DNA from 2 places in the Erwinia sp. Eh17-17 genome. Region 2 is predicted to be linked to the other one. Evidence: predicted binding sites of a transcription regulator. Region 2 holds the regulator's gene; the other holds the start of a gene.
What was found. The regulator ArgR, encoded in region 2, controls arginine synthesis, uptake and breakdown. The targets are predictions, from matches to a motif close to ANTGAATAAAAATACANT.
Positions count from the first base shown of each region.

Region 1: a site for ArgR is predicted at 1,603-1,620, ahead of argE (acetylornithine deacetylase). Genes of this name have one in related genera too.

Region 1 covers NZ_JBDFQT010000009.1:123,397-126,817, forward strand. The annotation lists gene ppc (phosphoenolpyruvate carboxylase) at 1-158, opposite strand, end outside; gene argE (acetylornithine deacetylase) at 404-1,555, opposite strand; gene argB (acetylglutamate kinase) at 1,678-2,454, shown strand; gene ABEH87_RS19085 (argininosuccinate synthase) at 2,480-3,421, shown strand, end outside.
Region 2 covers NZ_JBDFQT010000008.1:134,354-137,774, forward strand. The annotation lists gene degS (outer membrane-stress sensor serine endopeptidase DegS) at 1-608, shown strand, start outside; gene mdh (malate dehydrogenase) at 661-1,596, opposite strand; gene argR (transcriptional regulator ArgR) at 1,916-2,386, shown strand; gene yhcN (peroxide/acid stress response protein YhcN) at 2,814-3,077, shown strand; gene yhcN (peroxide/acid stress response protein YhcN) at 3,199-3,421, shown strand, end outside.

The sequences.
Region 1 (3,421 bases), on a different contig from region 2:
CGGTGGGCATCATTTCCCGCACGTGATGACTTAGAGAGCTTACGGATGGTTTCTACCCGGTCAAGGATGTTCTCTCCCAGTGCATCCTTAATAGTATCCCCGAGCAGTTTGCCGAGCATACTGACATTACTTCGCATTGCGGAATATTGTTCGTTCATATGATCCCTGACACCCTTCTTGTATTTGTCACTCTATTTCACCCTGATGGGCATAACGCAGCCTTTTATCTAGCCACGTAAAGAACCATTCGTCAATTGACTTAAATTGGCCGTAACGTGCCGCTAACTAGCGGGAATTTATGAAATTTAATTACAGTTGAGTGAGATAAGTTATTCTTATCATCAAGAATAATTGAAATCAGGGACAAACGGCTGTTTTCACAGCCGTTTGTTCGGTTTTTCATTTAGTGATGGCAAAAATGATGCACCACCTGGGCGATCAATTCGCGGGTCGGTTTAATAAACGCGGTATCGATAAATTCATCCGGCTGATGCGCCTGGTCGATCGACCCCGGTCCTAAAACCAGCGTCGGGCAGATTTGCTGGATGAAAGGGGCCTCGGTGCAGTAGTTCACCACTTCCGTTTCCGTACCCAGTAGTTTTTCCACAACCTGCACCAGCTGATGTTCGCGCGGGCACTCGTAGCCGGGAATAGGCGGATGCAGCTCCCCGACGGTCAGCCGACCCGGCCAGCGTGCACTGACCGGGGCCAGCGCATCATTCAGCAGCTCGTCAAGGTCGCTCAGCGTCAGGCCCGGCAGCGGGCGGATATCCATATGCAGTTCACAGCAGGCGCAGATGCGGTTGGCTGCATCGCCACCGCTGATATGCCCGAAGTTCATGGTCGGGTAGGGAATGGCAAAACCGTCGTGGTGGTAGCGCGCTTTGAGCGTGTTACGCAGCTCCATCAGCTGGGTGATTGACTCGTGCATCAGCTCGATGGCGTTGACGCCGCGCCCCGGATCGCTGGAGTGGCCGGACTGGCCCTGAACGCGGATAACGTTGGAAAGGTGGCCTTTATGGGCGCGCACCGGCTTCAGTGAGGTGGGTTCACCGATAATCGCGCAGTCCGGGCGCAGCGATGTCGATTCCGAGAAGAATTTCGCGCCGGCCATGGTGGTCTCTTCATCGGCGGTCGCCAGAATATAGAGCGGCTTTTTCAGGGCTGACACGTCAATATCACGCAGGGTGTCTAAAATGAAGGCGAAGAAGCCCTTCATATCGGCGGTTCCCAGACCGTAGAGCTTGTTGTCGTGTTCGGTCAGCGTGAAAGGGTCGCGCGTCCAGCGGCCATCATCGAAGGGAACGGTATCGGTATGACCGGCCAGCAGCAGGCCACCGGCACCCGCGCCGCTCTTCGCCAGCATGTTGAATTTGTTACGTGTGCCGGGCACCGGCTGAACTTCTACGCTGAAGCCCAGGTCGCGGAACCAGCCGGCGAGCAAATTGATTAAAGTCTGATTACTCTGATCGAGTGCGCTGTCGGTGGCACTGATTGATGGCGTTGCAATCAACTGGCGGTAAATCTCAATAAAAGGCGGTAATTTTGTCTTCACTGTTGACAGTCCTTGGGTTAGGATAGTATCAATATTCATGCACTAATAGTGAATAAAAATACAATATCAGCGACCAGATGGAAACCGAAAATTCTATCTATCACAGAGAGCGAGTTGAGTTAATGACCAATCCGTTAATTATCAAGTTAGGCGGTGTGCTGCTGGACAGTGAAGAGGCGCTGGAGCGTCTGTTTACTGCGCTGGTCAGCTACCGTACCACGCATCAGCGCCCGCTGCTGATCGTTCACGGTGGCGGTTGCCTGGTCGATGAACTGATGAGCAAGCTGTCGCTCCCGGTGAAGAAGAAAAACGGATTACGCGTCACGCCCGCCGATCAGATCGACATTATCACCGGCGCGTTAGCGGGTACAGCGAACAAAACGCTGCTGGCCTGGTCGAAAAAACATGGCATTGACGCCGTTGGCCTGTGCCTGGGCGACGGCGGCAGTGTTGAGGTGGCGCAGTTTGATGATGAACTGGGCCACGTGGGGCTGGCAACACCGGGTTCTCCACGCCTGATTAATACGCTGCTGGGCGCGGGCTATCTGCCCGTAGTCAGTTCGATTGGCATTACAGCCGATGGCCTGCTGATGAACGTCAACGCCGACCAGGCCGCGACGGCACTGGCCGCCACGCTGGGTGCGGATCTGATCCTGCTCTCTGACGTCAGCGGAATTCTCGATGCCAACAAACAGCGTATCGAAGAGATGACGGCCGAGAAAGCCGAGCAGCTGATCGCCGACGGGGTGATCACCGACGGCATGATTGTTAAAGTGAATGCCGCACTGGAAGCCGCCCGCACGCTGGGTCGCCCGGTGGATATCGCCAGCTGGCGCCATGCTGAACAGCTGCCGACCTTATTTAACGGGGTGTCCATCGGCACCCGTATCCTCGCTTAATCAGAAACGTTTTCAAGGGATTATCATGCAAGACAAAAGCATCAAAAAAATCGTACTGGCTTACTCCGGCGGTCTGGATACTTCGGCCATCATTCCATGGCTGAAAGAGAACTACGGCGGCTGTGAAGTGGTGGCATTTGTGGCGGATATCGGCCAGGAGCGTGGCGATCTGGAAGGCGTTGAGCAGAAAGCGTTGCAGTCCGGTGCGTCAGAATGCCACGTGGTGGACCTGCGTGAAGAGTTCATCAGCGAGTACGTTTATCCGGTGCTGCAGACCGGTGCCCTTTACGAAGGCACCTACCTGCTGGGAACGTCTATGGCGCGTCCGATCATTGCGAAAGCCCAGGTTGAACTGGCGCTGAAAGTGGGCGCTGATGCTCTGTGCCACGGCGCAACCGGCAAGGGTAACGACCAGGTGCGTTTCGAAACCACCTACACCGCGCTGGCTCCGCAGCTGAAAGTGGTGGCCCCGTGGCGCGAGTGGAACCTGCGTTCCCGTGAAGCCCTGCTGGATTATCTGAAAGAGCGTAATATCCCGACCACCGCGTCGCTGGAAAAAATCTACAGCCGCGACGAAAACGCGTGGCACATCTCTACCGAAGGCGGCGTGCTGGAAAGCCCGTGGAATGCCCCGAACAAAGATTGCTGGGTGTGGACCGTCGATCCGCTGGAAGCGCCGGACCAGCCTGAGCAGGTGACTGTCTCCGTTGAGAAAGGCCGCGTGGTTGCCGTCAATGGCGAAGCGTTAAGCCCGTTCGGCTGCCTGGACAAACTGAATGCTATCGGCGCCCGTCACGGCGTCGGTCGTATCGATATTGTGGAAAACCGTCTGGTCGGCATCAAGTCCCGTGGCTGTTACGAAACCCCTGGCGGCACCATCATGGTGAATGCGCTGCGTGCGGTTGAGCAGCTGGTTCTGGACCGTGACAGCTTCAAATGGCGTGAGCAGCTGGGCCTGGAAATGTCC
Region 2 (3,421 bases):
ACATCGGACAAACGGTCACGCAGGGAATTATCGGTGCCACCGGACGCGTCGGCCTCAGCCCCTCGCGCCATCAGGATTTCCTGCAAACGGATGCATCGATTAACCGGGGTAACTCCGGCGGCGCACTGATCAACTCACTGGGCGAACTGGTGGGGATTAATACCCTGTCGTTTGATAAAAGCAGTAACGGTGAGACCCCGGAAGGGCTGGGCTTTGCCATCCCGACCAAGCTGGCCACCAAGGTGATGGAAAAGCTGATCCGCGACGGGCGCGTGATCCGTGGTTACATTGGCATAACGGGCCAGGAGTTCCGCCGTTTTAGCGGGCAAAATACCAGTGTGGAACACCCTCAGGGCCAGGGCATCGTTGTGACCGTGGTGAAAGCAGGCGGCCCCGCAGATATTGCCGGTCTGCGCGTTAACGATGTCATTACGCGGGTGAATAACACCCCCGCCATCTCCCCCATGGAAACCATGGACCAGGTCGCGGAAATTCGCCCGGGAACGGTGATTAACGTTGAGATCAGTCGTGAAGACAAAAAGATGACGCTGCCGGTCACGGTGCAGGAGTATCCGGAGGATAGCCCGGCCCAGAACCAAAGCCAGTAGGCCTGACTGACAGCGAAGATAACGGGTGCTGAGGCACCCGTTTGAAGGATATTTACTTAACGAACTCTTCGCCGAGCGTAATATCTTTTTTCAGCGTATCCAGCATACCATCCAGCGACTGCTGTTCAAACGCGCTCAAAGGGCCGATTGGGCGACGCTCAGCGATACCGTTTTTACCCAGCAGCAGCGGCTGTGAGAAGAAGCGAGCATGTTCGCCGTCCCCTTCGACATACGCACATTCCACAATGTCGCTTTCGCCTTTCAGCGCACGCACCAGCGACAGACCAAACCGTGCAGCCGCCTGCCCCATAGAGAGAGTGGCTGAGCCGCCACCGGCTTTAGCTTCGACCACTTCAGTGCCTGCATTCTGAATACGTTTGGTCAGATCGATAACTTCCTGCTCGCTGAAGGTCACGCCAGGGATCTGTGACAGCAACGGCAGAATGGTCACGCCGGAGTGGCCTCCGACAACCGGTACATTCAGGTCCTGAGGCTGCTTGCCTTTCAGCGCGGCAACAAAGGTATTCGAGCGGATGATGTCCAGCGTGGTCACACCAAACAGTTTGTTTTTGTCGTAAACACCGGCTTTTTTCAGCACTTCAGCAGCAATCGCCACCGTGGTATTCACCGGGTTAGTGATGATACCGATCAGGGCATTCGGGCTGGTTGATGCCACCTGCTCAATCAGATTACGCACAATACCGGCATTAACGTTGAAAAGATCTGAACGATCCATACCCGGTTTACGAGCCACGCCGGCAGAAATCAGCACCACGTCAGCACCTTTAAGCGCCGGAGTCGCATCTTCACCACTGAAACCTTCGATTTTTACTGCGGTAGGGATATGGCTTAAATCAACCGCCACACCGGGAGTCACCGGGGCGATATCATAGAGTGAGAGTTCTGAGCCTGCTGGAAGCTGGGTTTTGAGCAGAAGGGCCAGAGCCTGGCCGATACCACCTGCTGCACCGAGGACTGCAACTTTCATCCTAAACTCCTTATTATATTTTGAACATTACATGTGCCGGGAAATCCATCTGTATTTAAATCATGTTGCGGCGTTACATTACACCTTTAGCGCTAATCCGAACAACCTCAACATTATAACAAACCGTTCACATCGTGCGCATTTCAGCACGGCGTCAGCTCATTTTTTTTCACCACTAAAGTTTGTTAAACTGCCCTTCCCGGCGGCCAGGGAATGCCCGGAATCTCATTTCTTATTTGCATAAACATTCATTTAAATGCATAATAATGTAATATCCCGCTGAGGGTATCCCTTAATAACCTCCTTTTATCGGTAACCTATGCGTAACCCATCAAAGCAAGAAGAACTGATTAAGGCGTTTAAAGCCTTACTCAAGGAAGAAAAATTCAGCTCGCAGGGCGAGATTGTCAGCGCACTTCAGGAAGAAGGTTTCGAGAATATTAATCAGTCGAAAGTCTCCCGCATGCTGACAAAGTTCGGTGCTGTGCGTACCCGCAATGCCAAAATGGAGATGGTTTACTGCCTGCCGGCAGAGCTGGGCGTGCCAACCACCACCAGCCCGCTGAAAAATCTGGTTCTGGATATCGACTTCAATGATGCGCTGGTCGTGATTCACACCAGCCCCGGAGCTGCCCAGCTGATTGCTCGCCTGCTCGACTCACTGGGTAAGGCAGAAGGTATTCTCGGCACGATTGCCGGGGACGACACCATCTTCATCACGCCTGCCCGTGCATTTACGGTGAAACAGCTGCACGATGCGGTGCTGGTACTGTTCGAACAAGAGTTATAAGCCGCCGCAGACGTTAACCTGGCGGCAACACATGCCAGCGGTGCCTTCTCTTCAGGGCTGACCATCGTCAGTCCTTTTTTATTTCCCTTATATAACAATCACCAGCAGCATATTCCACTACCTTTTCTCTCACCCACCTGTCACTTCCCCCCGCAAAATTTATTTCAGCAATGTGATCGACCCCTAATAAGCGCACAGATAGCTAAATTCACGCAGGGTAATGTTTTTACAAGCATTTAACAGGTCATGGTTAAAATATAAGCGTTTTTTATAACGGCTAGTTATTAAAAACCTCGCAACTTAAGAAGAATCCCAACAAAACATTATTAGCCTGCTATTAATTTTTTACGTTATCAGATCTATACTAGTTTCCGTGATGCAAATCACAGTAAGCAAAAAGATAAAAACAGTTGACGAGGAAAATATCATGAACGTTAAAACTACTATTGCTGCATTAAGCGTGCTATCTGCGCTGTCATTTGGTTCTTTTGCCGCTGAATCTGTTAATGCCGATCAGGCAAAAAATCTGCAACCGATGGGCGTTGTCAGCGTCAGCGGCGTGGGCGGTTCACCGATGGATATCCGTCAGGCACTGAATAATAAAGCAACCGATAAAGGTGCCAGCGCCTATCGCGTTATCGAGAATTATCAGAACGGTAACTGGCATGCTACGGCTGAGCTGTACAAGTAACTCAGAGAATCATCTGCTTATTAATTAGTTATTTAATTAATGAAATACGGTAACCCCAAGTATAACAAACGCTTTTTAGCCCTTTCGGTTACCGCACAACCCTTATTCTGGAGTCATCATCATGAAAACCACTTTTACTATCGCTGCGTTAGGTCTTGCTTCTGTTCTGTCATTCGGTGCCAGCGCCGCTAGCCTTGTGACCAGTCAACAGGTCGCCAGCCAGAACCTGCAGTCTGTCGGCACCATCAGCGTTAATGGCGTTGCCGGCGCGCCGATGGACATCCGTCATAAGCTGTCTGAGAAAGCCGACCAGCAGGGTGCCACTTCTTACCGCGTGATCGAAG